3 regions of the Selenomonas sp. KH1T6 genome follow, and region 2 is predicted to be linked to each of the others. Evidence: predicted binding sites of a transcription regulator. Region 2 holds the regulator's gene; each other region holds the start of a gene.
What was found. The regulator HrcA, encoded in region 2, represses chaperone genes, less so after heat shock. The targets are predictions, from matches to a motif close to TGTTAGCACTCNNNNNNNNNGAGTGCTAACA.

Region 1 (10,274 bases), on a different contig from region 2:
GATTATTTTTAAGCATTGCCAGCCTATTCACCCTAAAGTATATCCCATTATGGATCCACGCCTTTTGCAAAAAGACAGCGGCCGAAACTCGATGGTCGCGGCCGCCACTTTTTGATTATATCATTTTAGCTGTCAAATCTTGAACTTAGCCACAGCTTCTTCCATGGAATTTGCCATCTCCGTCAGCTTGCGGCTGGCAGCGGCAATCTCATGCATGGTGGCAGTCTGCTCCTCTGTAGCAGCAGATACAGTCTCTGCCTCGCCGGACACATTGCGGCTCATCTTGCTGATCTTTTCAATCGCACTGGTAATAAGGTTGGTATTCTCCGACAACCGCCTGATGGCCAGTTCCATTTCTCTGGAATCATGAGCCACCTTGTCTACCATGCCTGCTATGCTATGGAAAGTAGCTCCCGCACCGTCTACAGCTGCGGTACCGCTCTGTACCTGGCGTACCCCCTCCTCCATGACAGTAACAGCCTGCTTGGACTTATTCTGGATGGAAGTGATGAGAGAAGCAATTTCTCCTGCGGACTGGCTGGACTGTTCTGCCAGTTTCCTGACTTCATCAGCCACCACGGCAAAACCACGGCCATGCTCACCAGCACGGGCAGCCTCGATGGCAGCGTTCAGGGCCAGCAGGTTCGTCTGCTCGGCAATCTGGGAGATGGCATCAACAATGGCGCCAATCTTGTCAGATTCATGGCCCAAATCTTCAATAACCTTGCCAGACTCACTGACCGTCTGTTCGATGAGCTTCATCTGCTGCACAGCAGTGCTGACGCTCTTTTCGCCGTCATCAGCGTGTGATTTGGTTTCCCCTACCACCTCGGCAGCGTGTTTCACTGTCTCAGCAAAGTCATTCATGTGCTTAGCCAGTTCTTCAGTCTGAATGCCTGCATTCTCCACCTCAGTGAACTGCTCACTGCAGGAACCTGCCACATTGACGATAGAATCGGCAATCTGACCGCTGACAGTAGCTGACTGGCTGGAGTTCTCCGTCAGGTGGGCAGCAGACTGGGCAACCTGCTGGGCATCTTCTGCCACCTGCTTGATCATGGCATCTACATTATCCTGAAGTTGCTGCAGTGCCCTGGTCATGGCGCCGATTTCATCGGACCTGGCTGCATCCTCTTCCTCCTTATGGACCGGACGGAAATCACCGGTTGCAAGGACTGTAAGTCTGTCAGTAACCCTGCCAATAGGCGCCACAATCGTCTTGCCTGCCCAGATGGCCAGAGCCACGAAGACGGCTTCCATCACCAGTACAAAAACAAGCAGTTTGATAAGGCTGGACCAGAAAGCAGAATCTGCCTTTTCCTGCTCCTCCGCCACTTTGACATCAATATCATCAATCCAAACGCCAGTTCCCAGCACCCATTTGTAAGGCTCATACGTAGCAGTGTAGTTACGCTTAGGCAACGGCTCCGTCTCATTAGGCTTGGCAAACATCAGATCCGTGAAGCCGCCCCCAGGCTTGCGGCCATTCTCAATCATTTCCTTGATAAAATAACGTCCAGAAGGATCAACGGAATTGATACGGGATTTTCCCTCGGTGTCACGCCCCAAAAGCACCACATTGACACCCTCATAAGTGTCAATCCAGAAATACCCCTTGCCTTCATCGTAGCGAAGCTCCCTAACCCTGTCAGCCGCTTCTTTCTTGGCCTGCTCCTCTGTCAGTTCTCCTTTCTGCTGCTTTTTATGGACTTCTTCAATCACCGAGATAGCCAATTGAGTCTCGTTCCTCAGGGAAGATTCCACATCTGCAATCAGCGTCTGGCGGTAGTTTTCCACCTGACGGTCAGACTCACTCATCATGTTCTGCAGGAACACGATGCTGACACAGACCATGGTCAGCAATGATGTCCCTACCATCATGGCAATAATCTTAGCTCTCAAAGATAATACAGATTGCATGAAGTCTTCATCCTTTCTCGGGGCACCCGGGCCCGGGCCTGACTTATAGGTCAGCCTTGTCAAAATACTCCTTCAGCACATCTTCCTTATGGCACCCCTCCACTTCGGCCAGGGCTGCCGCCATAAGGTCGCAGACCCGCTCCAGCTGAGCAAAACGGTTTACCACTTGGTGGAACTTATTGATTTGCGCATAGCTTGATTCATATCTCTGCATTTCCTTCAAGGTCTCCAAAGCTTCCCGTATAGGTTTCTTCACATCTTCCATAGCTCACCCTCCCCAAAAATGCCCTGTATAATCCTAGTATATATATACTACTTATTCCTCAAAATCCCTGCCTGCGTACAGAAATTTCAGTATTGCATTAAACTTTCTATTCTCAAGCAGTATACAAGTAGGTTATAATAGATATCGTACAATATTATGTAGAGTATATGGAGGAAAAAATGAACCAGTCACAGAAACCAAAGAGCATGCAGGAACTCATGACTTACTATGACAACACCATCGATATGCTAAATATCGACATCGAAGTTCTAAAAGAAGAAAATGAACGCCTTCAAAAAATAATAGATGAACGAGCCCGGGGCCAAACCGTAAGCCTCAACGACGGACTGATTTCCCGTGGCCAGGAAGCTGACCTCTACCCCAACGAAGTCAGAGAAATCCTCATGGATGTGCTGAAAGCCGCCAGAGCCAACATCGTCAAAGATGGCACCCGCCGGGCAGACGTCGTGGACGACATCCTGAAAGCCAACCCCGTAGAAGGCGCTCCCAACACCCGTGCCAAAGCGCTGCAGGCTGCTTTCAAAGGCTACGTAACCATGGACGCTTCCGTCAGGAAAAAACTCAGCGACCTGGGCATAACCTCCTCTTCAAAGATAAGCAGCCATCACAAGGCTGTCTACTACGGCGATGACCGCTACAAAGTCTCCGTCTCCGCATCCTGCTCAGACAGGCGCGGCGGCGACAACACCGCAGCTGAAATGATAAGGAAGTTTCTGTAAATAACCGTATGACGTTCGAAATTTACAGCTATAAGATATCCCCAAATCCCCATTTGGGAGATGAATTCAGTCAAAATCCTTGACACAATTAAGCAAAACATGATATTATTACAGAGTTGATTGCGCTCGTAGTCCAGTGGATAGGACGTTAGCCTCCGGAGCTGAAAGCGTGGGTTCGACTCCCGCCGAGCGCACCAAAATGAGTGTTTCGTGGCGTTGAGTATTCAGTCACGAAGGTAATATATAAATCCCGAAAGCGATATCAAAATTGCTTTCGGGATTTTTCATTGGCTAAATGAGCTTTGATAAAGCATATAAAAAAGCACCACTCGCTCAACCAGAACGAGTGGTGCTTTCTTTCCTATACGGACAGTACTCTTATGCCTTATTACATCATGCCGGGCATGCCGCCGCCCATGCCGGGAGCCGGAGCCGGGGGCTCCTTCTCGGGCTTATCAGCCACCAGGGTCTCGGTGGTGAGAACCATGGCAGCGATGGAAGCAGCGTTCTGCAGAGCGGAACGGGTGACCTTGGCAGGATCTACGATACCAGCCTGGATCATGTCAACGTAAGTGTTGTCCACAGCGTTGAAGCCGATGCCGTCACCAGCCTTCTTCACGTTCTCAACTACCACGGAACCCTCGAGGCCTGCGTTGTCAGCGATCTGGCGGACAGGCTCCTCGATAGCGCGGCGAACGATGTTCACACCTACCTTCACATCGCCCTCAGCCTCAATCTTGTCGAGAGCCGGGAGGATGTCGATGAAGGTGGTGCCGCCGCCTGCTACGATGCCTTCCTCACGGGCAGCACGGGTAGCATTGAGGGCATCCTCGATGCGGTACTTCTTGTCCTTCATCTCAACTTCGGTGGCAGCACCGATCTCGATGACAGCTACGCCGCCAGCCAGCTTGGCAAGGCGCTCCTGGAGCTTCTCCTTGTCGAAGTCGGAAGTAGTAGCCTCAATCTGCTTCTTGATCTGCTCCACGCGGGACTTGATGGCTTCCTTATCGCCATAACCGTCCACGATGGTGGTGTTGTCCTTGGTAGAACGAACCTGGTTGGCACGACCGAGGTCTTCGAGAGTCACGCTGTCCAGCTTGCGGCCCAGCTCCTCGCTGATGACCTGGCCGCCGGTAAGGATAGCGATATCCTCCAGCATAGCCTTGCGGCGGTCGCCGAAGCCCGGAGCCTTCACAGCCAGAGCCTTGAAGGTGCCGCGGAGCTTGTTCACCACGATAGTAGCGAGAGCCTCGCCATCAAGGTCCTCAGAAATGACCATGAGCTGCTTGCCCTGCTTCACAACCTGCTCCAGGATGGGCAGGATATCAGCGATAGCGGAAATCTTGCGGTCGGTGATGAGGATGTAAGGATCATCCAGGACAGCTTCCATCTTGTCCGTATCGGTAACCATGTACGGAGAGATGTAGCCACGGTCGAACTGCATGCCCTCTACCACTTTCAGGTTGGTATCCATGGACTTGGACTCCTCAACGGTGATGACGCCGTCCTGGCCCACTTTCTCCATGGCATCAGCAATCAGCTGGCCAACTTCCTCATCAGCGGAGGAGATGGTAGCAACCTGTGCGGTAGCAGCCTTGCTCTCAATGGGCTTAGCCTTGGTCTGGATTTCCTCTACCAGAGCCTTCACAGCCTTCTCGATGCCCTTCTTCACGATCATGGGGTTGGCACCGGCAACCACGTTGCGCATGCCCTCATGAATCATAGCCTGTGCCAGCAGGGTTGCAGTAGTGGTACCGTCACCAGCGATATCGTTGGTCTTGGTAGCAACTTCCTTTACCAGCTGGGCGCCCATGTTCTCAAAGGGATCTTCCAGCTCGATGTCACGGGCAATGGTCACGCCATCATTGGTGATGGTGGGAGCGCCAAACTTCTTGTCCAACACTACGTTGCGGCCCTTGGGTCCAAGGGTGACCTTCACAGCGTTAGCCAGTGCGTCAACGCCGCGGCCAAGAGCACGGCGTGCTTCTTCGTCAAACAAAATCTGCTTTGCCATTTATATTACCTCCAAAAGGTTTTGATTCAATTAGAGAACAGCCAGGATGTCGCTTTCGCGGATGACCAGGTAATCCTTGTCATCAACCTTGACCTCAGTCCCGGAATATTTAGAGAAGAGGATGTCGTCGCCAACCTTGACTTCCATCTCAGCGCGCTGGCCATTGTCCAGAAGCTTGCCTGCGCCTACAGCCACAACCTTGCCCTTCTGGGGCTTCTCTTTGGCAGTGTCCGGCAACACAATGCCGCTAGCAGTCTTGACATCGCCCTCGGAAACTTCAATGACAACTCTTTCGCCCAATGGCTTAATCATATTTATCTTCCTCCCATATAGAAATATACAAGATTCAATCTATTAGCACTCACTCACGTCGAGTGCTAATCACAGGTATTATGATAACGCTTGAACATCAAAAAGTCAATAAATAAAATTAAAAAAGTCAAAAAAACAAAGCATCCGTCCCCTCCTAAAATCGGGGTCGAATGCTTTTCAAATCATATCAACGCAAGCAAAGCCACAGGTGCAGGTCTCACACTTTGCCACCCGTGGCTTTGATGATGGCCTCAGCCACGGATTTCACCGTCAGCCGCTTGTACATGGCATAACGCTGGATACGGCGGTGAGCCTCCTGTTCGCTCATATGATGCTTTTTCATAAGGATGCTCTTGGCCTGATCCAGTATCTTCCGCAGGGCCAGGAGGTCGCGCAGTTCCTCTGCCTCTTGGCGGAGACTTTTTGCTTCCTGCCATCTGGCAGAAGCTATGGCAAGAGACGTGAGGATTTCCTCATCCTCTGCTCCCTCGGGCAGGCAGCCGTAGATGCCCAGCAAGGCCAGTTCAGGAGCAGCCTTTCCCAGTACCAGGACGGGAGCCAGTTTCGCCAGCCTTGCCAGGCTTTCTGTACCTTCCGGCTCTGTCCCCAGGTGAAATAACACGGCTCCCGGTTTCTTTTCTATAGCCAGCTCAAGGGCCCTGGCAGGTTCCCCTGCCTCTCCCGAGAGCTCAAAACCGGCTTTCTTGAAAATACTCTTATACTGGAGACGCAAGCGGTACTCCGGCTCTACTAACAAAACGCTGGGCAATCCCTGGGGCATAAATTCATCCCTGTCCTTTACTGGTACCAAAAAGCTGCTTCATATCATCTCACAAACTAAATTTATTTATCTGTCAGGGTAAGTCCCGGCACGGCGTTCAGATAATGGTCGCTGTAAAGCCCTGCCTGTGCCTGGTAGTACCCACGGCAGGCAATCATGGCGGCGTTATCCGTGCAAAGTATCTTGCTGGGATAGGAGAACTTCACACCGTGCTTGCCCGCCTCTTCCCTAAGCCTTGCCTCCAGGCCGCTGTTAGCGGCCACGCCACCTGCCAGTACCAGCGTGTCTCTGCCTGCTTCCGCCACTGCCTCAAAGGCCTTGTGGGTCAGCACCTCGATGACGGAATGCTGGAAGGAAGCAGCAATGTCAGCTTTGTTCAGCTCATGCCCCTTCATATTCTCGCTATTGATGTAGTTCAGCACCGCCGACTTCAGGCCGCTGAAGCTGAACTCATAATTGCCCTTTTCCTCCAAAGCGCGGGGAAAATCAATAGCCAGGTGGTTGCCCTCCTTGGCCAGGGCATCTATGCGGGGACCGCCGGGATAAGGCAGCCCCATAACCCGGGCAATCTTATCAAAGGCTTCCCCTGCCGCATCGTCACGGGTCTGGCCCATCATGCGAAACTCATTATATCCCCGCACATCCACCAAAGCCGTATGTCCCCCTGATACCACCAGGGCCATAAAAGGCGGCTCAAGAGCAGTATCAGAAAGGAAGTTGGCAAAGATATGCCCCTCCAGATGATTCACCCCAATCAGGGGCACATCCAGGGCATAAGCCAAAGACTTGCCTGCCGACACTCCCACCAGCAGAGCTCCCACCAGCCCGGGGCCATAAGTCACCGCCACCTGGTCGATATCGCCAAGTTCCACTCCGGCCTCGCGGACTGCCTCATCAATAACAGGCATGATGTTCACAATGTGTTTCCGGGAAGCAATCTCCGGCACCACCCCTCCAAATTTCTGATGAATGGGTATCTGGGTGGAAATGATATTGGAAAGGACATCCCGCCCCCCCTTGAGCACCGCCGCCGAAGTCTCGTCACAGCTGGACTCAATGCCAAGGGTCAGGATTTCCTGCTGGTCTTTCTGTTCCATTAAAGCTCCTATGTCAAATCTTCGTATTCCACATGATGATGGCGTCTTCCCCATTGTCCTGATAATAGCGGGGACGGCGTCCGGCCTCCTTGAAGCCAAAATTCTTGTAAAGGGCCAGCGCAGGGTCATTGGAAGGCCGCACTTCCAAGGTAAGGGCAGTTACGCCTTTCTCCTTCACCCTTCGGATCAGCTCTGCCATCATTTCCGTGCCCACGTGCTTCCCCCGGTAATCAGGAGACACTGCCACATTGGTGATCTGGGCCTCCTCAAAGGAAATCCAGCAGCCCACATAGCCTATGACCTGCTCCTCTGCAAGAGTCTCTTCATCCAGCGCCAGCAGGTAGAGGGTGTTCTCATTGGCGGCTTCCCGCCAGAAGGACTCCCTGGACCAGGGCATGGCAAAGCAGGCCTTCTCCACCTTTTCAACAGCTGCCGCATCATCCGGCACCATTTCACGGAAAGTCAGCTTCACTTGGCACTCCCCTCCGCTGCCTCGGGATGACGCTTCTCCCACAGGACCTCCGCCTCGCTGCGGCGAATATAGACGGGCTCCATATCCATGACATTGCCCACTTCACCTGCAGCCAGTTTCTTCAATCCCACCATGGCCACACAAGCGGCCCGGGGCATGACCAGATGAGCAGGGGCCAGGCTGACATTAGCGGGAAGTTCCAGCTTGCCCGCAATCTTCTTGGGCACCACATCGCCCAAGAGCACCACCGGCTCCTTCATCGCCCCGCAAGAAGAGATAACCTCAGGCAGGCCGGAAACGGTGATTTCTTCCTGTGCCTCCATGCGTCCCTCATGGAAGCGGAAACTCTGGCGGTAAGCATTGCCTTTCTGGGCGTCCAGCAAGGTCACGATGCGCACCCCCGGCACAGGATAGTGCCAGGCCATAGCTTCCAAGGTAGGCACACCTATAAGAGGCAGCTTCAGGGCATAGCAGACAGCCTTGGCCGCTGCCAGACCGATGCGAAGCCCCGTGAAGGAGCCCGGCCCAATGCTCACGGCAATGCCATCCAAATCTTCTTTTTTCACATTTGCCATTTTGAGCACCTGCTCCATATGTGGGAGCAAAGTCTCAGAATGGGTCAGGCGGGCCTGCATGGTAAGTTCAGCAGAAAGCCGCGCCTCTGAGGCCACAGCCACGCTTGAAACCTGGGTGGCTGTATCAATGGCCAGTATTGACAAAGGTCTCCAACTCCTTCAAAAATTCCTTGTTCTCTTCGCCAATGGAAGAAAAAGTGAGCTTGCGGCCAGTCTCGCTGATGCGCTCAATGGACACTTCCACATAGTCATCCGGCATGGACTGGGGGAACTTGTCGGGCCACTCAATAACCACGATGCCCTCCGGCTCCTCCAGATATTCATAAAAGCCGATTTCCTCCAGTTCCTCTTCCGTCTCCAGGCGATAGAGGTCGAAATGGTAGATTGGGCAGATGCCCTCATATATGTTCATCAGATTGAAGGTAGGGCTGGTGACTTCCCCCTCCACGCCCAAAGTCTTTGCCAGGCTCTGGACAAAAAGGGTCTTGCCTGCGCCCAAATCACCTTCCAAGCACAGCACGGTTCCCTCGCGGATCTTCTGTCCCAGTTTATCAGCTAGGTCAGCAGTTTCCTCAGGGGAATTGGTTGTACACGTAAACATAATTTTTTATCTCTCCTATTTTGATAGACAGTTACATCAGTCTCCATTCAATTTTCTATTATAACGCTATATTTCAGATTTTGTCGATAGACAAAATTACACAAATCAGCGTTTCGGCGATAAGCCATAGCGCCTTTTTTCAGATTCTGTCGATAGACAAAATTATACAAAACCGCCCCATACTTGCCTTTTTGCTTATTTTTATGTTGAAATTTTCTGACCTTTATTATATAATAGGTGGCGTAGCGATAAGCCACAAAATATGGGAGCAAGTTGTCATTCTGTGTATTTTTTAGGAGGATGCCAAATGAAAAAATTTGTCTGCACCGTCTGTGGTTACGTACATGAGGGAGATGCCCCTCCGGCTCAGTGCCCCATCTGCAAGGCACCGGCTGACAAATTCGTTGAGCAGACCGGTGATTTGGTGTTCGCAGATGAGCACCGCATTGGCGTGGCCAAAGGTGTTGATGAGCGCATCATCGAAGGCCTGCGCATGAACTTCACGGGTGAATGTTCCGAAGTAGGCATGTATCTTGCCATGAGCCGTCAGGCTGACCGTGAAGGCTATCCTGAGGTTGCCGAAGCCTATAAGCGCTACGCCTGGGAAGAAGCTGAGCATGCTGCCAAGTTCGCTGAACTCCTTGGCGAAGTCCTCACGGACAGCACCAAGAAGAACCTTGAAATGCGTATCGACGCTGAGCATGGCGCCTGCGCCGGCAAGAAGGAGCTCGCTACCCTTGCCAAGCAGCTCAACCTTGATGCCATCCATGACACGGTTCATGAGATGTGCAAGGACGAAGCCCGCCATGGCTGCGGCTTCAAGGGGCTCTATGACCGTTATTTCGGCAAATAAGCATTAACAAGCACTCTAAAAGGGGCGCCAACGTATGGTGCCCCTTATTTTCGTGCAATTACAGCAAAGATGCAGGATCAAAACCTGTGTTCCTGATTCTTGTCAGGAGCACCTTATCATCCACCACTGAGTCTATCTTATGTTCCGGCCTCTCGTGAAGAGGTTCTTCATACGGCTCCGGCAGAATATGCTCATACTGGTCTGCAAACATCATAAGCGTAGGCCTGTCCGTCAAGCCAAACTCAACTTTCTTCACAATGCCGTACCCTTTGCTAGTCTTCACCACGGTCCCCACAGGGTAGATGGCCACATTGCTGAAAAACAGCTTCAAGAGCCTTTTATCAAACTGTCCCTCTGAGCAGTTCACCATGATATTGTAAGCCACAGCAGGAGAGTATGCCTTCTTGTAAGGCCTTCTGCTGGTGAGAGCATCGTACACATCTGCAATAGCGCAAATACGCCCGTAAAGATGTATGTCCGTCCCTTGCCGCCCTCCTGGATAGCCCTTCCCATTCATATGCTCATGATGCTGCAAAGCCACTATCCCCAGTATAGGGGCATCCGGCAATGACATAGCCCGTATCTTGCTGAAACCGGCCTCCGGGTGATGCTTGATGATATCAAACTCGTTCTGCGTAAGCCTG
Region 2 (10,274 bases):
ACCCACGGACACGCACTCATCCGGGTTCACACCCTTGGAAGGCTCCTTGTTCAGGATCTTGCGGATAGCATCCTGCACAGCGGGGATACGGGAAGAACCGCCCACCAGGATGATCTTGTTGATGTCGCTGCCGGAGAGGTCAGCATCTGCCATAGCCTTGTGAGTAGGCTCCATGGTGCGCTCTACCAGGTCGCGGGTCAGTTCATCGAACTTGGCACGGGAAAGGGTCAGGTCCAGATGCTTCGGGCCGGAGGCATCTGCCGTGATGAAGGGCAGGTTGATGTTGGTCTGGGTCATGCTGGAAAGCTCGATCTTGGCCTTCTCAGCAGCCTCAATGAGGCGCTGGGCGCTCATCTTGTCCTGAGAAAGGTCGATGCCGTTCTCTTTCTTGAACTCCTCAACCATCCAGTCCATGACAGCCTTGTCGAAGTCATCGCCGCCCAGGTGGGTATCACCGTTGGTAGCCAGAACCTCGAAGGTGCCGCCGGAGAGCTCCAGGATGGACACATCGAAGGTACCGCCGCCCAGGTCGAAGACCAGCACAGTCTCGTCCTCATCCTTGTCCAGGCCGTAAGCCAGAGCAGCTGCAGTCGGCTCGTTGATGATGCGGAGGACCTCCAGACCTGCGATGCGGCCTGCGTCCTTGGTAGCCTGGCGCTGGCTGTCGTTGAAGTAAGCCGGCACCGTGATGACAGCCTGGGTTACGGTCTCGCCCAGATAAGCCTCGGCATCAGCCTTCAGCTTCTGGAGCACCATAGCGGAAATCTCCTGAGGAGTGTAATCCTTGCCATCAATGCTGACCTTGTAGTCGCTCTCGCCCATGTGGCGCTTGATGGAAGCAATGGTGCGGTCCGGATTGGACACAGCCTGGCGCTTGGCCAGCTGGCCCACCAGACGCTGGCCGTCCTTGGTGAAGCCCACCACAGACGGGGTGATGCGGCTGCCCTCGGGGTTCGTGATAACAGTAGGCTCGCCGCCTTCCATGACGGAGACGACGGAGTTCGTAGTACCTAAGTCAATACCAATAACCTTTGACATGATAATCCTCCTATATGTGTAAACTAAATCATTAACAAAATATTTAGCTGTTCGCTACAACCTGCACCATGCTGGGGCGAATCACGCGGCCTTTCACCATGTAGCCCTTCTGGAGCTCTTGGGCAATGGTCTCATCCTCCAGCTCCGGGTTCTCCACCCGCATAACTGCCTGGTGGAAGTTGGGGTCGAATTTAGCACCCTCCACCTCAATATGCTCAAGGCCGTTCTTCACCAGGACTTCCCCAAACTGCTTGAAGATCATCTCCACGCCCTGCTTGAAGGAATCAATGTCCTTGGCCTCAGCAGCCATGGCCCGCTCGAAGTTATCCAGAAGAGGAAGCATATCCTTCAGGATGCCCTGAGTCACCACTGCAGAAAGCTCTTCCTTTTCCCTGGCGGTGCGGCGGCGGAAATTCTCGAAATCAGCCTGCAGGCGAAGAGCACGCTCTTCCTTTTCCTGCACAGCCGCCTGCAGCTTTTCAAGCTCAGCCTTGGCAATAGCAACCTCTTCCTGAGGTTCTGCCTGAGCTTCAGCCTCGGCATTTTCTTCGGCAGTAGGAGCCTCTTCAGCTTCTCCCTCCGCCTCCTTGCCTACAGCACGCTTGATTTCCTCCTGCATGTCCGCCAGCTTCTGCTCATCTTTTTTCTTTAATTCATCTTTGATAAATGATGGCAATTCACTCACCCCTTATGGTCATCTGTACCGCTTCACCAGTTGTACTTTCTGATGACCTCGGTAAGATTGTCATTCATATATTCCAGCAGGCTCATGGCCTTGGCGTACTCCATGCGGGTAGGTCCCAGCACCGCGATAGTGCCCAGAAGCTCCCCGTTCAGATGATACGTAGCCGTGATGATGCTGCTGTCCTTCATGTGGGAATCCTCATTTTCCTGGCCGATGGTGACCTCCAGGCCGTCTCCCATGTGGGCGTGGAGGATATCCTTGATAAGTTCCTCCTCCTCAAGCATCATCAAAGTGTGCTTGACCTTCTCCACATCGTGGAACTCCGGCTGGGTCAGCATCTGGGTAGTGCCTCCCAGATAAAGCCTTTCCTGCTTGCCGGAGTCCAGCGCCCGATTCACCACTTCAAGGGCAGATTCGTACAAGCCCTCGTCCCCAATCTCATCCCGGATAGGCAGCAGCCTGTCAGGAGAGATGGCAGAAAGAGACTTGCCCGCCAGATTCTTGTTGATGACGGCAGCCATGCGCTGGAAATCTTCGAAAGTAGCGCCATCCGGCATATCCACGATCTTATTCTCCACAAAGCCTGCATCCGTCATCAGCACCGTAATGACCCGCCTGTCATCCAGGGGCAGGAACTGCAGCACCCGGAACCTGGCCTGGGTCAGCTGAGGTGCCAGCACCAAGGAGACGTTCTTCGTCACCTTGGAAATAATCCTGGCAGTCTCCTGGAACACCTCGTCAATGCGACGAACCCTTGCCTGATACCAGTCGTTGATGAGTTTCTTTTCCTCATCGCTGACCGGCTTCGGCGGAATCAGCCCATTCACATAGAAGCGGTATCCCTTGGATGAGGGCACCCGCCCCGAAGACGTGTGCAGATGCTCCAGGTAACCCAGCATCTCCAAATCCGCCATCTCATTGCGGATGGTGGCGGGGCTAACCCCCAAATCATGCTTGCGGGCAAGGGTACGGGAACCAACCGGTTCAGCCGATTCGATGTAATCATCAATAATGGCCTTCAGCACTTTTTGCTTGCGTGCATCCAGTTCCATTGGCACCCCTCACCTCCCCGCCGGGTCCTGTTAGCACTCTCATTAAATGAGTGCTAAATTGAATCTAATAAGAATATACACCGCATAAAACAAAAAGTCAATAGAAAAATCAAAAAGTCAAAAACAAAAAACCTCGTTGAAAGACCATGGTTCCAATTTTGCCGACAGCAAAATCTTCCCCTCAATCTTTCAACGAGGCAGACAATATCATTTATAGAATCACTCAGCGCAACGCCGCTAGCAGCACGAAATCCGTCTGGGGCATTTTCGAGGCATAAACCAGTGCCTGCTCCTGCTGCCCCTGTTCATGGGCCAGCATGGCCAGGTTGCGCAGGGTCTCCGCATCCAAGGGATCAATGCCTGCGGCTGCATCCAGGAAAGCCTGGGCTGACACATAATCGCGTTTAAAGAAATACGCACCTGCAAAGGTATTGTACAGACGCACTTTCACCGCCAAGCCCACCGGCCTTCCGGCAATATCCTCCAGTTTTGCCCTGATTTCTGCACTGCTCTGGGCAGGTGTCGGCTGCACTTGCTCTGTCTCCGACACCTCCGGAACCACCTGCTCTGGTCGTGTCTGCTGCACAGGCGGCACTGCCTCATCCTGCTCCGGCAGTGATGAATGCAGCCTGCTCTTCAATTTCTGCAATGCCGCCAAAGCACTTCCTCCGGACTGCTCTGCCGGGGCAGTATCAGGCATGAAATTCGCGGTAGCTTCCGGTTGAGGCGGCGCAGGTTGCACCGGCGCAGACACGTCAATCCTCCCTGTCAGTTCTTCCTTCAGGAAAGCGGAAATGGCAGGATAATCCTTCTCTATATGCTCAGGATCTTCGCGGCCATAGTATTCCAGTATATCCGCCAGTTCTTCCTGCTGCTCCTGGGTAAGAAGGCTGCGACTGATGGAGAGCATATTATCCAGTACGGCCAGCGCCTTTTCCGTCTGATCCTCCAGAATGCACAAACGGCTCAGGAGTATCTGGGCCGCCACATGCCCAGGAGCCATCCCCAAGGTATTATCAACCCATTTGATAGCTCTTTCATAGTCCCCCACCATGAAATAGCAATAGGATGCCAGGTAAAAATCATTCGCTTCATAGGACTTGCCCTCGACGAGTTCCACCAGCGTGGTCAGCGCCTCCGCGTACTGCTCCGCCTCGACCTGCTGCTCCATCTTCTCTCGCAGTGCCCCAGCCCGCACAGCCTTCTCTGCCTGCGACCTGGCTTCCTGCTTCTTATGTATCTTCTTGCTGCTCCTGCTCATAGGGACCTCCTCCTCGAAAATTTTAAGAGTTAACTACATTAACTGTTGCTTTTTCTCCCTTACATTCGCCCCCTAAAGCAAAATTCCTGCCTGAAACGCCATGCTCTCATCTCCGGACAGCCAGCTCACCTGCCAGCTTCCGGAAACCTGCCTCCAGTTCCCGTATGTAATTCTGCGTATCCATCAAAGAAGATGACAAGAGCATTGGCCGCAGATTCTTGTGCAGTGCGTCCAACAAGCCCGTATCCCTGGCTAAAGCCAAGGCTTTTGCTTCATATGCCTCCGCATCAGCACAAGCAAGTTCTCCCAGCCCGGCATTTTGCAAAATGGAGAGACCGAAGCGCGAACCCCGCCGCTCCCCGTAAAGAGAGATTACCGGCACCCCCATGTAGAGAGCATCACAGGTGGTGCCGCCCCCCGTATAGGGATAGGTGTCCAGGGCAATATCCACCTCCAGGTAGCGCGTCATATAATCGGAGCTGTCAGCCTCCAGCTCCACCCTCCCCAAGGGCAGTCCCAGTCGGCACAGACGCTCCTGCACCAATAGCACAGTCTCATCGTCCCTAAAAGAACGGTTTTTGAGCAGCAGGCGTGACCGTGGCACTTTAAGCAGCAGCTCTCGCCACAATTGCAGCATCTCATCCGTAATCTTGCAGTACTGATTAAAACACCCAAAGGTGATATATCCCTTGGCAAGGCAGGGTGCTCCTCCCGGTTCCGGCACATCGCTGCGCCCCGTATAGCAGAACTGACTCGTCAGATACAGAGGCTGCTCCACCAGCTCAGGCTCCCGCTCAGGCGGATCGGCCCACCTATCTGACAGGAAAGCAACCACCTGCGTCAGGCCGGTGGTTGCCATATAGCCAAGTCCCGATACCTGCACAGGTGCAGGACGGAAAGCCAGCACAGGCAAACCGCTGCCTGCGCTGTGTCCTGCCAGGTCTACAAGGACATCAATGCCGTCCGCACGAATCTGCGCCGCAATATCCTGCAACTCCTGCCCGTGCATATCACGGAATACTGCAGCAAAATGCTCCACCTGCTCCGTGTACCAATCATGGATCTCTCCCAGGCTGTAGGCGTAAACCTCCCATTTTTTCCTGTCATGCCCTGCCAAGAGCTGATAGTAGAAGTAAAACATTACATGCTGGCGGAAATCAGGCGAAATCAGCCCCACCCGCAGCGGGTCTGCCTGCCCTTGGGCCAGACGCGACTCAGGCCATTCCTTGTACTGTTTTATGCCCAGTTCATCCACCAAGGCTGCGTAACCCCTATGAGCTGCCAGCAGGCTCTCCCGTTCCCAGGGCAGGGCATGCCGGGCCAGCAAGGACGAGCTATACAGCCCCAAACGATCTGATATGGTTGTCGCACAGGCCGCTGCTGTGCGGTAGCCCGCCACTGCCTCCTCCGTCAAGCCCAGTTCCACTGCCAGCTGGCTGCCCTTGGCCAGCACATCGGCACGAAAAGCATTGGCCTCAGCAGAGGTCCCCTCTTCTCTATCCAGGCAAGCACGAGCCTGGCTCATCGCCTTATAGGCTGATAAATAATGACTGCGTTCGTTTTCTGCCAAAGCACATAACCGCCAGCATTCCGCATCATGTTCCACATCGTGCCTGGCAGCCTGCCGCAAGTGCCAGGCCGCCCTTCCCCAGTCTCCCAGCTTGTAATAAGCAATGCCTGCCAGCCGCCAGGCATCAGCGGCAGCTGCCTTATCCGCCTTCAACCGCGCTGCCAGCCGCGCTGTCTCCGCCCAATCCTCCTTTTGATAGGCCTCATCCAGCTTATGCAGCCATTCTCCGCGCCGTGCCGCCAGTTCCTGCTCTGACAAAACCTCCCGCTCATAATCCAGATAGATTTTCTGCCATATGAGCTCCAGCTCGCCAAGATAGGCCGCCGAGTCCATCAGCGGCGATACGCGCATGCGGCGGCGCAATGTCAAATGCAACAAGTCAAGCTTTTCCGCCTCACCTGCCAACGCCACCGCCTTCCCCACATACTCCTCCGCAGTGGCCGCGCATCCCTCAGCAAAGCCCACATTCATCAGCAGGCTATAGCCGAAGCGGGCATTATGCCGTTCACCCACCAGCGTCACCACCGGCACCCCCATATAGAGGGCATCGCAGGTAGTGCCGCCCCCGGGATAGGGCCAGGTATCCAGCGCTATATCTATCTCCCGGTAATCCTCAAGATAATGGGGCGATAGGGAATGAGCATCCACACGGGCAAGGTCAATACCTGCCGCCTGCAGGCGTTTCTCCATCTCCTGCCGCCCGTAGTCATTGCCAAAAATCTCCGCCCGGAGCCATAGGCGGCTATCCGGCACCCGGCGCAGGATTTCTGCCCAAAGGCCCAGGATTCTGTCCGAAAGCTTGGCAGCATTGTTCAGACTGCCGAAAGTGACATAACCCTTCCTGAGACAAGGCGCCCCGGACACCGGCCCCGGCCTGTCATGCCACATATAGCAGAAATGGCTGCGTGGCAAGCGTAGCAAGCGTTCCGTGAAATACCTGTCATTTCCCCCTTCTGCCACCACGGGATCTATATAGGAATCAGCCAAAAAATAGTCCACTGCCTCAAGGCCAGTGGTATCAAAATAGCCGATACCTGAGACCTGCACGGGCGCAGGCTTATGCGCCATCGCCGGCAAAAGCGTTTCAGCTGTATGACCAGCCAGATCCACAAGAATATCTATCTGATCCTTATATACAAGCCCGGCTACCTCCTGAATACTCAACCCTTTAACGTTATGCCATACAGTAACTGCCGCCTTGAACTCCGCACTGGCTGCATCCTCATCGCAGTTCGTATAACAATAGACCTCAACGGATTGCCTGTCGTAATCTTTCAGCATCCCATAACAAAAAAAAGCCACTACATGAAAACAAAGATCGGGAGACAGATAACCCAGCCTCAGTTTCTTATGCCAATAAGGCTTTGCATGGCTATACCGTGGAAAATCAGACAACAGCTGCCCATACCCCTGTGCCGCTGCCAGCATGAATTCCTGTGGCTTGGCCTGATAATGCAGGTTGAACAAATAATTGCTATACTCGGATAACTTGCCCGTCGTCATCGTCTTGAAACGACCAGACTCCCGGTAATGCTCCGCCGCCTGCTCCGCCCTACCGAGCTTGCGGCAAAGGGTCGCGTAAATGCTGTGAGTCGCCCCCCGGTACCAGTCCGGCATATCCATCTGCAAGGCCTCCAGGAAGCACTGCTCTGCCCCGCCCCAGTCATCATTCATCATTTTAGCGCGGCCCAGCAGGAACAGGCCAACACCATCCCTGCCGAAGAGCTGCCCATACTTCCGGGCCGCTTCCAAAGCCTTCTCCGCCTCTCCTCCATCAATATATGCCGCCAGCATAGCCCACCAGATATTTTTATCACGAGTGCCGCTAGTCTGCAGAGCATCTGCCAACTCCACCGCCTCCAGCAGACGTATGGCCTCCATCAGTTGCTTCAGCTTCTCATAGGCCCTATATATTTCTTTGTAGCCGGAAATCTTCTGCATTTGCCCTGCCCTCCAGTATTCCATAATGTTTTTCTCATCCTATTACCTTATCTGTCCCGCCGCAAACGCTCGATTGCCTCAATGACCTGTGCTGCCGTAATGCTCTTGGAGCATTCCAGTTCACGCTCAGTACCGCCATAGATTGGGCAGAGCCTCGCGTCCCAAGGTATGCGCGAGTCATTATAGCAGCCCCGACACACATGGGGATTGCTGACCCTGTAGGGCGTATAGAATTCCGTATAGGCAAGGGTGAGGCCGCTTACCAGCACCACCGGACATCCGGCTGCATGAGCCAGCCAACCCAGGCCGCTGGAAACGCAGATGAACATATCCGCATAGGCCAGCATCTCGAACCGCTCCGCCAAGGGTCGGTTCCCCGTATAATCCTCCGCTCCTGACGGCTTCTCCACATGATAGCCGCCATCGTCCACGCAGAAGTCCCTGTCCAGACACAAAACCCGATAGCCTAGCCCCCTCAAATGAGCCACCACTTCATCCCAGCCGCCGGGCCGCAGCCAGCACTTGCTCACCCCGGAAGCCTGCACCGCAATACAGGCATAAGGTGCCTCCAGCCCCAACGGCCTCGGCCCTGAAGGTGCCCACTTATCCAGTTCCGGCAAGCCATGCAAGCCAAGGATCTCCCGGGCATATTCCTGCCAGGGGGCAGCCAGCCCGTCCATAGGAGCAGAGAAGCGCTCCTCCGCATAGGTGCCCAGATGGTACACCGCATAGGTGTCCTCCGGGATTCCCTCAACTATTTCCAGCTCCGGATAGCAGCGCCCAGCCAGCTTCGCCAGGGCAGGACCTGGCCGTACCGCCACCCGGCACTCCGGATGCTCCCGGGCAAAGGCACGAGCCACTGAAAGCATCTGCACCGCCTCCCCTAAAGGGGGCGGCTGTTCCGGCAGCTTGCCATCTATGTATAAGCAAACCTTCTGTCCCTCATAGTCCAGCAGATGCCGGAATACCTGCTGTCCCTCCAGCCAGACTTCCACCAGCCAGGGCACGTAAAATTGCTCCAAAGACTGTAGCTGTACATTCGCAATATCCCCGTCAAAATACACTTGGCCGGACACGCCGTCACTGATGCGCACATGCCAGTCTCCCGCAGGTACTTCCAGCCGCAGGCCGGCATTGAAATCCAGCCGCAATCCCGGTATGCCCGTTTCCCCTGCTACCGCCCCCGCCAGTACGCCATCATTGTAAGCGATAGCCTTGTCCTTTTTGGTTGGTTCTTCCCTGCCGCACGAAAAAAACACCATGCTGCCCCCTATCTGAAAACAATCACTTAGTTTTACCCAATTTCCTATCCACGCTTCATTCCCCCTGACATAATCGCCCGCAAAATCCTGCCTTGAGCCTCCTTGAAGCAATGATAAAAGGAAACATAATCCCTGCCATAAATCAGCCCCACTGACTTGCAGCTTTGGACTATCTCCTCCGAGCGCCAGCTGACCAGCAGATTGTCCTCCGCCCTGATGCCCGCCCCACACTCGCGCCGAAAGTCACGCAGGAATCCGGCTCCGTCCTCATAATCATAAAACACATTCTTGAAAGTGTTCTCGCCGCATTCCTGCCGCAGTTTGTCACACAGGGACAAAGAATCCTTCCCCACAACCCAGCACTTTACAGCCCCTGCATCCAAGGCTTCCGGCAAGCAACCGCTGACTGCCCACCCCTTCGCCACATGCAGCAAAAGCCGTTTGACTGTCTGCTGCTGCCAGTACAGCACCTCATCATCCTTGTCATGCTCCTGCATGTCATCATAACGAGCCGACAGGTCAAGACCGCAGGCCGCCATGGCCTGCAGGTAAAAGTCCCTGCTGAAGCGGGGCCAGCCATGGCAGCCAAAAGGCAGCTGGTTGCCATTTTTCCTGTAGCAGCGCTCCGCCAACGTATCTATGGAAAAGGCATAAGCAATCCTCAGGGGAGCCAGGCGGAACGCCCTGTCCTCATGCCCCGCTATGCCCCAGAAGGTGTCCTCCCCCCAGCCCTCATACCGCGGATTTCCCTGGCATTTGGCCAGTAGGCGTAGGCAAGCCTCTATCCTGCGCAAAGACAATCCTCCGTTGCCCACATGATAGATTTTATATTTTCCCGGCCTTACTTTCTGAAGGCTGTTCTGCAACTGCCAGGGGCCGCCTATGTAGTCATAGCCCAGTGAACAGAATTCCTGCAAAAGATCAACAAAAACGAAAGCATCCAGTTGATAGATCAGCATATACTCAAAATCCTGGAAATGAGCATAAAACTGCTGTGACAGCAACAACCTGGAATAAGCTGCGACGCTGGTGAAGAACTCCCTCGAAAATGCCATAACCGGGTGTCCCTGCATGACCGCCTCCGGCAGAGCCAGTCCCTCAGGCGACACGAAAACAATGGGATAATGGGGCAAGACTGCATAAAGCCTTGCCAGGCTGATTTTCTCATACCATGTCAATTCCGTCCTGTAAACCGGTACGACAATTACGACCTTCTGCATGCACTCTCACCCTTAACGCTGTAAATAGCCTTATCTGCCACTACCATCCAGTAGCAACCGCATCACATCAAGGAACCCATGCTCCCCATCTTTTATCATCTGTAGCAGATTCTTTCTGTCATTATGATTATGAATGACCTTCTGATCGACATATCTGAGCAGCTCTATCATATCATCTTCACAGGCCTCATCTTTGCGCCTGTCAAACAGCGCCAGGGCAAAGAACTCGGCCAACTTGCATACAG
Region 3 (10,274 bases), on a different contig from region 2:
GGACGGCACCTGGCGGATAACGGAAATAAACAATTTCCATGAATTCGTGATGTTCCTTACCAAGGCCCGCCGCGCCCAGCTTATCCAGTATGCGGACACCACGGCAGAGATTATCTCACGCCATGATGCTGCCATGATGCAGGCCCAGGAGCAGTTCAACAATCTGCTCTCCCGCGGTACCTTGGGCAGTGATGAGACCCGCAAGGCCTTGAAGAATTTCATGGAAGGCACTATCAAGGCAGACTGGCAGCAGCGCAAGACCGAGCTGGAAGCCGTGACTGTACCTGCAGCAGCCCAGACTTTGCATCACCTGCGGCTGAGAATCTGCGATCTGCACATTGCCTATGCTGCAGGCTATGCCGCCTGGATGACGGACAAGAAGGCCACCACCATCAGGGAGGCTGACCGCCAGCTGAAGCAGGCCAAGACCCTGGAGCAGGAGGAGAAATTCCTGGCACGCCGGGTAGGTGCTCCTGCAGAAGGGGAATAAGGGAAAATACTTTGGGATAAAGGAATAACGACATGACATTGGAGTCAAGCAACGATACAGTTGCCATATTATATGATATAGAAAATTCACCCTTTGAGATGCTTAATTTCACTCTGGAAAAAGCGGAGCGTTACCAGCCCTGCCGCATCATTGTGGTGTCCGACTGGGATGCCCGCCCGGAGCAGAAGCGCTGGGAGAAGCTGATGCGCCGCCCGGGCTTCACCTTCAGGCAGATCAGCAGGACTTTCTTCGGCAAGAATTCACTGGATTCTGCCCTGCATGATTCTGCCCAGATTCTCTATCAGGAAGGAGTGCGGAAGTTCTTCATCGTCACTACGGACACGGACTTCGTGCACATAGCTGAGGCTTTGAATGCAGATACCCCTTCCTATATCATCGGCGTAGGCACCAAGCAGGCCAGCGAGAGTCTTAGGAGTGCCTACAATGAGTTTTTTGTCTATCCTCCGGAGGAAGATGTGAAGAACAAGAAGAATCAGGGGACAGCAGAGCCTGTCCAGGAAAAGGCCAAGGGCAAGAAAGTGCAGGAAAAGCCTGACAAGGGCAAAGCTGCCAAGGAGCAGCCCAAGGCTGCCAAGGAAAAGCCCGGCAAGGAAAAGGCACCTAAGGACAAGAGCGTGAAAGAGAAGGCAGCCAAGGAAAAGACCACCAATGACAAGCCTGCCAAGGAAAAAACTGCCAAGGCAGCAGTGACCAAGACGCAGGAAAGCAAGGCTAAGGCAGACACGGCAGCCAAAACTGCTGGCAAGGCAGAGCCGGGCCAGCCTGCCCTTTCCGTGCGCATTCCCAAGAGCCTCAGAAAGGCCTTGGAGGAGCGCTGCCAGGTGGAGGAAGTTACCCTGGATGAGCTGGTGACTTACCTTATCATGCGTGGTTTGCGTTGAGGTGCCGTCATGACGAACAAGAATGAGCAAGTCTTGCTTTACGGTTTCCTGGATATGGGAAAACTGGAGCAGATACAGAAAATCCTCCACCGCATGAATATCAGGACCAAAGTCCTGCCAGAGGAAGCCTGGCGCGAGAAGGTGGGCTACCTTTTGGGAAACAAGGGATTCAAGGCTGCCGTAGCCAGGGACGATGACGGCTTTGTCTTTCCCCATGAGGTCATGGTCATGCAGAATATCCGCAACAAGCGCCTTGACCAGGTCTTGCTTGCCCTCAAGGAGGGCGGTGTGCCCCCGGTGAAGTTCAAGTCCGTGGTGACACCCTTCAACACTCTCTGGACCCTGCGCCGCCTTTGCGAGACCATGCAGAAGGAGCACGCTGCCATGCTGGAGCAGGAGGAGAAAGAAGCTCAAAAGCAGATAAAGGAATAAGCGTTTATGGTAAGAAGCGATAAGAATGATTTGGACAAGACCCAGTACATGAGCCCCCAGGGGAAAAAGAGCCTGGAAGATACTCAGACTCTGCCCCCCATTACCGGGGATACTGAGGAAATACAGCCTCCTTTTCCCAAGGCTGGCAGTCAGCCGGGGGGACGCTATGGAGGAGTGCGGGAGCTTGAGAGCGAGCCGGTCCAGTTTTCGCGCAGGGAAAAACAGGAAAAGTCGAAGGGCTTCATATCTTCCGGCGGCAAGAAATTCATCCTCCTGTTAGCAGGCTTCCTCGTGGCACTGACCCTGGGCTTTGCCTTGGCGGGCTGGACACAGGACCGTTCGGCAGAGAAGGAACAGGAACGCCAGCAGCAGGAGGCGCAGCTCCTGAGCCGTGAGCAGAAGCTGCAGGCGCAGGAAGCTGACCTCAAAGAGGAGCGCGAGCGCCTCACCCGCCAGAAGCAGGCCCTGGAAGCCCACCGTCAGGAGGTGGCGGAGAAATCCGCCCACCTGCAGGGCCGGAATGACCAGCTGACCGAGGAGGCGCAGAAGCCCGGACTGGGCAGGCTCCTTGACCGCATGACCGGCAAGGAGCAGGAGCGCAAGGCAGCCATGGAGGAGAACAACCGCCAGAGTGCCCAGCTGGATGATGAAGCGGCCGCTGTGAAGCAGTCCATTGCCCAGGCTCAGTCCATGCTGGAGGAGCTGGACCAGAGGATTGACGATGTGCAGGCCATGAAACGGGAGGCCGAGGGGCTGCGCAGCAAGGTGGAAAGCGCCTACGAGGAGAACCGGGGCACCGTTGACCAGGTGATTTATTACGTGCAGCAGGGGGCGGATATGCTTCAGAAGCTGCTCGGTGATAGATAAATAAAAATTTGAAGGTGAAGATGTTGAAGAAAAATTGGTTCAAGTTAGCAGCAATTGTTATGTCTATGGCATTGTTCCTTGCTGGTTGCGGCCAGCAGGGAAGCGAGAAGAAGGAAGCGAAGGAATTGAAGCCGCTGGCTGTCGGCCTGATGCCGGATACGGATTCCCTGCCCTTCATCATTGCCCGTGAGAAAGGCTATTTTGACGAGGAAGGCCTCAAGGTGGATATCCAGCAGTACAAGAGCGCCATGGACCGTGATTCTGCTCTCCAGAGCGGCAACCTGGACGGTGCCGTTTCCGATATGCTGGCGGTGGCCTTTGCCAAGTCTGGCGGCTTTGATGTGAAGGTCACCTCCTTCACCGATGGCAGCTACAAGCTCATTGCAAGCTCCAGCGAGCCTGCCCAGAGCGTGAAGGAACTGGCTGGCAAGGATGTGTCTGTTTCCCGCAATACCATCATCGAATATGTCACTGACCAGATCCTGGCCAAAGAGGGCATGGACGGGGAAAGCATCAACAAGGTCATCATTCCCCAGATTCCCACCCGTCTGGAAATGCTCCAGAACGGCAAGCTCTCTGCAGCTACCCTGCCTGAGCCCATGGCCAGCATTGCCGTGCACAACGGCTGCCGCCTGATCACCGGCTCTGATGATCTGGGCATCAACCCCGGTGTCATCATGTTCACCGGCGAGGCTGTGAAGGACAAGAGCGACGAAATCAAGGCTCTGTATCGCGCCTACAACAAGGCTGTGGCTTATCTCAACAACACTCCCCGCGAGGAGTACATGGACCTGGTGATTGAAAAGGGCGGTTTCCCGCCGGTGGCCAAGGAAGCTCTCAAGCTGCCCAAGTATCACGAAGCATCCCTGCCCAAGGAGAGCGATGTGGTGGATTGCATCAAGTGGCTCAACGCCAAGAATCTGGTGAAGGACACCTACACTTATAGCGATATTGTGGTGGATTTTTTCAAGAACTGATGTGAAATTATGTCAGCTATAAATATTGACCATTTGACAGTCAGATATAAAAAGAATAGGGAGAACCTGCCGGTTCTGTCAGATGTCAGCCTTACCGTCCCAACTGGGACGGTTTGTGCTGTTATAGGGCCCTCCGGCTGCGGCAAGTCCACCTTGCTGAAGGTGGCGGCAGGGCTTATCAAGAATTATGAAGGCCAGGTGACCGTGGGGGGCAGGCCACTGGACACCCGGAAGATGACCATCGGCTTCATGCCCCAGAGCTACGGCCTTCTGCCCTGGCGTACGGTGGCGGAGAATATCCGTCTGGGGCGGAAGGTCAAGGGGCTCTGGCAGCAGGAGGACGAGAAGAAGCTTGAGGAGCTTGCTTCCAGACTGGGAATTTCTGGTTTGCTTGACCGCTATCCCCGGGAGCTTTCCGGGGGACAGCAGCAGAGGGTGAGTCTGGCCCGTGTGTTCCTCCTGCAGCCGGACATTCTGCTGATGGATGAGCCTTTCTCTGCCCTTGATGCCATCACCCGGGAGGAAATGCAGGATGTGTTCCGGGAGCTGTGGCAGCAGGAATCCATTACTACCATCCTGGTGACTCACTATGTGGAGGAAGCCCTCTATCTGGGGGGGCAGATTGCAGTCATGGGAGAGGATGGGCAGATTGCCGAGCTTTTGGACAATCCCACCGGGGAGACTCCCCTGCGCCGCAGCGATGAGCGCTTCTTCCAGTTGGGGCGGCAGCTCAGGCAAAAGCTGAAGTCCAAGCTTCCTGGCAGGGGAGGTGAGGGCGCATGAACTTCAGAAGAACCCGGGGAGTGCTGCTGGCCTATTTCCTGGGGGCTGTCTTCCTGATTATCCTCTGGCAGGTGCTTGCCCTGCTCATGCACAAGCCCATTGTGCCCCTGCCGGAAAAGGTCTTTGTGCGGCTGGTAAGTGTTTTCGCCGGCGATATTGCCATCCATGCTCTCTACAGCCTTTGGCGCATTGCAGCAGGGCTTTTCATAGCGGTGCTCATCGGCTATCCTTTGGGCTGCCTCATGGGGTATTTCCACAAGGCGGATAAGTACCTGGCTCCGCTGGTGTACCTCACTTATCCGATTCCCAAGATTGCCCTGTTGCCCATCCTGATGCTGTTGGCAGGAGTGGGGGAGATGTCAAAGATCATCATGATCTTCCTCATCATTGTTTTTCAGGTCATCGTGGCGGTGCGTGATGCCATCAAGGCCATCCCGGAGGAGACTTACTATCCCCTGTACTCCCTGGGAGCCAGGTTCCGGCAGATTCTCAGAGAAGTCATTTTCCCTGCTTCCCTGCCGAAGTTCATCACTGCTGTCCGCGTGGCCATGGCCACCGCCATTTCCGTGCTTTTCTTCACGGAAACCTTCGGCACCCAGTATGGCATGGGCTACTACATCATGGATGCCTGGCTGCGGGTGAATTACCTTGATATGTACGCAGGCATCGTGGTGCTGAGCCTCATAGGGCTGTGCCTGTTCGGCATCATTGACATGGTAGAGGCCAGAGCCTGCAGGTGGCAGAAGTAAGCAGGCTCAATTATTCAGCAACAGGAAAATCTCCCTGGACAGGCATGACTGCCTTGCCAGGGAGATTTTTTGACTTATTGACTTTTAGCCGCCATCGTAGTATATTATTATCTGTACGCTGGCACTCATGGTATGAGAGTGCTAACAAACTAGTTAATGATATTTCAAAATAAAGGAAGGTAATTGCAACATGGCTAAAGAAACCCATGAATTCCAAGCGGAAACCAAGAAACTCCTGGATTTGATGATCAACTCCATCTATACCAACCATGAGATTTTCCTGCGGGAGCTGATTTCCAATGCTTCCGATGCCATTGACAAGCTCCATTTCGAGAGCCTCACCAACCGCGACCTGCTGGAAGGGGATGAGGATTACGAGATTTTCCTCATTCCTGATAAAGACAGCCACACCCTGACCATTGCCGACAACGGTCTGGGCATGAACAAGGAAGAGGTCATCACCAATATCGGCACCATTGCCCAGTCCGGCACCAAGGCTTTCCTGGAGCAGATCCAGAAGGCCAAGGAAGCCCAGGGAGAGGGCTCCGAACTGTCCGACAAGGAGCTTATTGGCCAGTTCGGCGTGGGCTTCTACTCTGCTTTCATGGTGGCAGAGAAGGTCACCATCATCACCCGCAAGGCTGGCGAGACTCAGGGCTGGCGCTGGGAGTCCACTGCTGATGGCAATTACACCATCGAGGAGTGCGACAAGGAGAAGCGCGGCACCACCATCACCATCACCCTGAAGAAGGAGTTCTACGGTGATGAGGCCGAGGAGAACTTCACTGAGAACTACAAGCTCCAGAACCTGGTGAAGAAGTATTCCGACTATGTGCGCTACCCCATCAAGATGAGCTTCGAGGTGACTGAGCAGCCCAAGGACGACAAGGGCGAGCCCATCAAGGATGCAGAGCCCATCAAAAAGACGGAAATTCGCACCCTGAACTCCATGAAGCCCCTCTGGACCAAGAGCAAGAGCGAGCTTAAGGACGAGGACTACAATGAGTTCTTCAAGAATCAGTTCCATGAGTGGGAGAACCCCATGGAGGTGTTCCACACCAAGGCTGAGGGTACTGTGGAATACACGGCCCTTCTCTGCATTCCCGCCAAGGCTCCCTTCAACCTCTATCACACGGACTATGAGCCGGGCCTGCAGCTCTACTCCCGCCACGTGTTCATCATGGACAAGTGCAAGGACCTGCTGCCTGACTACCTGCGCTTTATGAAGGGCCTGGTGGATTCTCCCGACCTTTCCCTGAACATCTCCCGCGAGCTCTTGCAGCAGAGCCGTGAGCTCAAGACCATCGGCAAGGCTCTGGAGAAGAATATCCTCAAGTCCCTCAGCAAGAAGCTGGAGAAGCATCGCGAGGACTATGAGAAGTTCTGGAACGAGTACGGCAAGTCCCTGAAGATTGGCGTCTACAACAGCATGTACGGCGGCAGCGACACCATCGACAAGCTGAAGGACCTGCTGCTCTTCATGAGCTCCAAGGAGGGCAAGCTGGTGACTCTCAAGGAGTATGTTGAGCGCATGCCTGAGAGCCAGAAGAAGATTTACTATGCTACTGCCCGCGATAAGGAGACCATCGAGCATCTGCCGCAGATGGAGCTCTTGCGTGACAAGGGCATTGAGGTGCTCTACCTCCTGGACCCCGTGGATGAGTTCGCCATCGAGTCCATCCATCAGTATGACAGCAAGGACTTCCACTCCATCAGCAAGGGTGATCTTGACCTGGATGATGCCGAGTCCCAGGAGGTCAAGAAGGAGACTGAGGAAATCGCCAAGTCCAATGATGACCTGATGAAGGATATCAAGGAAACCCTGGGTGACAAGGTAGCTGATGTGAAGGTTTCCAGCCGCCTGAAGTCCAGCGCCGTGTGCCTGGTGGCAGATGAAGCCGGCCCGTCTCTCTCCATGGAGCAGACCTTTGCGGACATGAACAACCCCATGTTCAAGGCCCGCCGCATCCTGGAGATCAACCCGAAACATGAGCTCTTCACCCGTCTCCAGAGCCTCCATGCCGCAGGCAAGGATACGGAGGACTTCAAGGACTACTGCGACCTGCTCTACACCCAGGCTCTGCTCATCGAAGGCATCCTGCCCGAGAACCCCGTGGAGTTCGCTGGCAAGCTGGCCAAGCTGATGGCTCAGTAAGTATAGAAAAAGTATTATAGCCTTCCCCTCAAAGGGGAAGGCTTTTTTGTGCCAGTCGACAAAACTTGAATAATGACGTTATCAAATGTCATTTGAAAATATTTCAGCCAGGCAGGGAAAGAGGGGGCGGGTAACGAAATGAATAACGAGAATTTTTGGAAAAATGTGCCTTTATGATTTCGGGGAGGATGAGATCATGGCAAAGGAAAATGTAACGAATTTCATTGAGAAGATAGACGCTGATGAGGCGCTGGTCAAGAAGGTCAATGAATTGTTGGCAGATGCAGGAAGTGAGGACGAGATTGCCGAAAAGTTGGCAGCCTTCAGCACAGAGTTGGGCCTTCCCTTCACCGCTGAGGAGTATAAGCAGGAACATCAATGTTGATTCATGTGCAGGCTCATGGCACAGGGGCGTCCGCAAAACGGACAGAGAAAGAGTCGTTCCTTACGGGGGCGGCTCTTTTTTGTTCCCGGGTGTAAAATCTGCTTAACCTCCACGGGAAAAAATTCGATATAAATTTAAAGGACTTTTCCCGTTGCCCGGCGAATTGTAGACAGTACGATTCGCAGAAAGGAGGCCGATTTCCATGACAGCATCTAGCCGCTCTGGTATGATTGGGCCTTCCTTTGTCCATTCGGGGGGGGCAGACGCTTCGCGTCAAGATACATAATAGAAGTCCGCCCTTTGGCAAAAGTCCATAAGTGTAAGATCAGCCCCCTCGGCTAGGCCGGGAGGGCTATTTGTCATGCCTGTGGCGTGATGCAAAGAAAGGACGAGCAATATGAAAAGGAAGTCATCCATCACACGGCGTCTCCGGGCTGCGGTCATGGCAGCCCTCATGGCAGGGTGCTTCAGCATTGCCCCGGCGGCCCAGGCATTGCCTGTGGGCGGCATCAGCGACACCGCTGTCATCGCGGTCAATGACAAGGTAATGAATATCACCGGGGCAGAAAACAATCTGATTACCTGGGGGGATTTTTCAATTGGTCAGGGTGAACGAGTGGCATTTGATGCCAATAATTACCTGAATTATGTAACAGGCAGTGGCATTTCCGATATTCTGGGCACCATGACAGGAGGCGGCACAATCTATCTTGTCAATCCCAACGGCATCCATATCGGGGTTGGGGCAGTTATTGATGTGGGCACCCTGCATCTTTCCACTGCCGACCTGAGCGGCAGCCTGCAGGATTATAATACCGCATTGGGAGCATTGAATAATGCTGTCACTTTTTCTGGAGACATCGTGAATAAAGGCAATCTGAACGCTGCCCAGACCATCACCGTGGAAGGGAAGAATATTACCTTCAAGAATGTGGCAGATGTTACTAAGGGCGCTGAATTTAGTGATGGGAAGCTGACTGGAGGCGAGAGAAATACCGACGTTATCTTGAAGGCAAAGGGCGGGGAAATTCATCTTGGCTCTGTTGATGGCTCATCTTCCGGCTATAAAGTCTCAGGGGCAGAGGAAGTGGATTATAGGCTGGTCAAAAATGCTGATGAACTGCAGGCTATGAAAGATGGCCTTGCTGGCAATTATATGCTGAACAACGACATTTCGATGGATGCTGTAGAAGGCTTTACCCCTATCGGCGATGAGACCACGCCTTTTTCTGGCCATTTTGATGGACTGGGCTATGAGATAAAAAATCTTGTGATTTACAACGCTTCCGTAGATTATGCTGGAATTTTTGGCAAGAATACCGGTGTGATTGAAAATGTAGGCAGGGCTGGAGGTTATACATCTTGTGCGAACAAAAAAGAAGATGGCTATAATACCATCTGGGATCCCTGTATAATTGGTGGTATTGTTGGCTATAATGCAGGCGGTACGGTACGAAACGTTTACAACACGAGCCAGGTATCGGCCGATATGGGCTCAGGAAGTAGGACTGGCGGCATCGCAGGAAAGAACAGTGGTACGGTGGAAAACGCCTACAACACGGGCTTTATTAGCGGGTCTGGTAGTGCTGGCGGCATCGTGGGCGAAAACAGTGGTACGGTGAAAAATACTTACAATACAGCTATGGTACGTCTAGGAGATCCAAATGCTAGAACTGCCGGTATCGTGGGGATAAATACTGATACTGGTAAGGTAATAAATACTTACAACTTGGGTAGGATAGCTCCGTCGCAGCAAGCCGCATATGCAAATAGTGGCGACATTGTGGGAGAGAACAGTGGCGAGGTAACACATTCCTTTTATGCTACTACTGATGAAAGTGGTGGGACTATCAATGGACTCTTAGAAAATAAAGAGGGGGTTGGCAAAACTCTGGCCGAGATGAAGTCTCTAGCGACATTTGCGGATTGGGGGAATGACATTACATCCGATGGCAGAAGCAAAACTGCCACTTGGCGCATTTACGAAGGAACGACCACGCCCCTGCTTACCGCTTTTATGACGCCCCTTGATTTATCCGGCTATAGCGTGACCTATGACGGCAATGAGCATGGTCTGGTGCCCAGCCATGCAGATACGAGCCTGCTTGTGGGCTATACCGATGCTCTGGCGGTTAAATATACCGATGCCGGGAAATACGAATATGACACCTCCCGCCTTTACTCTACCCAGCAGGGTTACAATATCATAACGACAACGGATAACAAGGCCTATGTGGAAATTTTATCGAAACTTGTGACACTGGATATAGACTTTGATACCATCAAAAAAGAGTACGATGGCACAACCGATGCCACGATTACCCAGACGGTGTTCAACCTGACGGGCGTTAACGATGCGGATAAGGACAAGGTAGCCGTCACCACGGACAATCCGGCGGCAGTTTTTGACAATCCCAATGTGGGCGCAGACCATGTGGTTACTTATACTGGCTTTGGCCTTGCTGGAGACTTGGCGGGCAACTATCAGCTGAAGAATACCCTCACGGGCGCAGGTGAAATCTACGCCAAGGCTC

Region 1: a site for HrcA is predicted at 5,292-5,322, ahead of groES (co-chaperone GroES). Genes of this name have one in related genera too.
Region 3: a site for HrcA is predicted at 5,317-5,347, ahead of htpG (molecular chaperone HtpG). Genes of this name have one in related genera too.

What each region holds. Positions count from the first base shown of each region.
Region 1 is NZ_FNWN01000039.1:8,910-19,183, reverse strand. It holds partial or broken gene BLW59_RS18040 (hypothetical protein) at 1-143, shown strand, start outside; gene BLW59_RS15125 (methyl-accepting chemotaxis protein) at 133-1,920, opposite strand; gene BLW59_RS15120 (hypothetical protein) at 1,964-2,185, opposite strand; gene BLW59_RS15115 (hypothetical protein) at 2,365-2,925, shown strand; tRNA gene BLW59_RS15110 (tRNA-Arg) at 3,048-3,122, shown strand; gene groL (chaperonin GroEL) at 3,314-4,939, opposite strand; gene groES (co-chaperone GroES) at 4,970-5,251, opposite strand; gene BLW59_RS15095 (ANTAR domain-containing protein) at 5,469-6,062, opposite strand; gene tsaD (tRNA (adenosine(37)-N6)-threonylcarbamoyltransferase complex transferase subunit TsaD) at 6,095-7,129, opposite strand; gene rimI (ribosomal protein S18-alanine N-acetyltransferase) at 7,143-7,601, opposite strand; gene tsaB (tRNA (adenosine(37)-N6)-threonylcarbamoyltransferase complex dimerization subunit type 1 TsaB) at 7,598-8,320, opposite strand; gene tsaE (tRNA (adenosine(37)-N6)-threonylcarbamoyltransferase complex ATPase subunit type 1 TsaE) at 8,301-8,777, opposite strand; gene BLW59_RS15070 (NADH peroxidase) at 9,085-9,630, shown strand; gene BLW59_RS15065 (HD-GYP domain-containing protein) at 9,689-10,274, opposite strand, start outside.
Region 2 is NZ_FNWN01000004.1:149,339-159,612, forward strand. It holds gene dnaK (molecular chaperone DnaK) at 1-1,038, opposite strand, end outside; gene grpE (nucleotide exchange factor GrpE) at 1,082-1,714, opposite strand; gene hrcA (heat-inducible transcriptional repressor HrcA) at 1,747-2,781, opposite strand; gene BLW59_RS04340 (CDC27 family protein) at 2,999-4,036, opposite strand; gene BLW59_RS04345 (hypothetical protein) at 4,143-7,547, opposite strand; gene BLW59_RS04350 (autotransporter strand-loop-strand O-heptosyltransferase) at 7,595-8,809, opposite strand; gene BLW59_RS04355 (DUF5672 family protein) at 8,854-10,029, opposite strand; gene fliB (flagellin lysine-N-methylase) at 10,060-10,274, opposite strand, start outside.
Region 3 is NZ_FNWN01000007.1:120,789-131,062, forward strand. It holds gene BLW59_RS06860 (DUF2939 domain-containing protein) at 1-490, shown strand, start outside; gene BLW59_RS06865 (NYN domain-containing protein) at 523-1,392, shown strand; gene BLW59_RS06870 (DUF3783 domain-containing protein) at 1,402-1,824, shown strand; gene BLW59_RS06875 (hypothetical protein) at 1,831-2,691, shown strand; gene BLW59_RS06880 (MetQ/NlpA family ABC transporter substrate-binding protein) at 2,751-3,668, shown strand; gene BLW59_RS06885 (ABC transporter ATP-binding protein) at 3,678-4,451, shown strand; gene BLW59_RS06890 (ABC transporter permease) at 4,448-5,200, shown strand; gene htpG (molecular chaperone HtpG) at 5,391-7,355, shown strand; gene BLW59_RS06900 (Nif11 family protein) at 7,552-7,740, shown strand; partial or broken gene BLW59_RS17080 (YDG domain-containing protein) at 8,138-10,274, shown strand, end outside.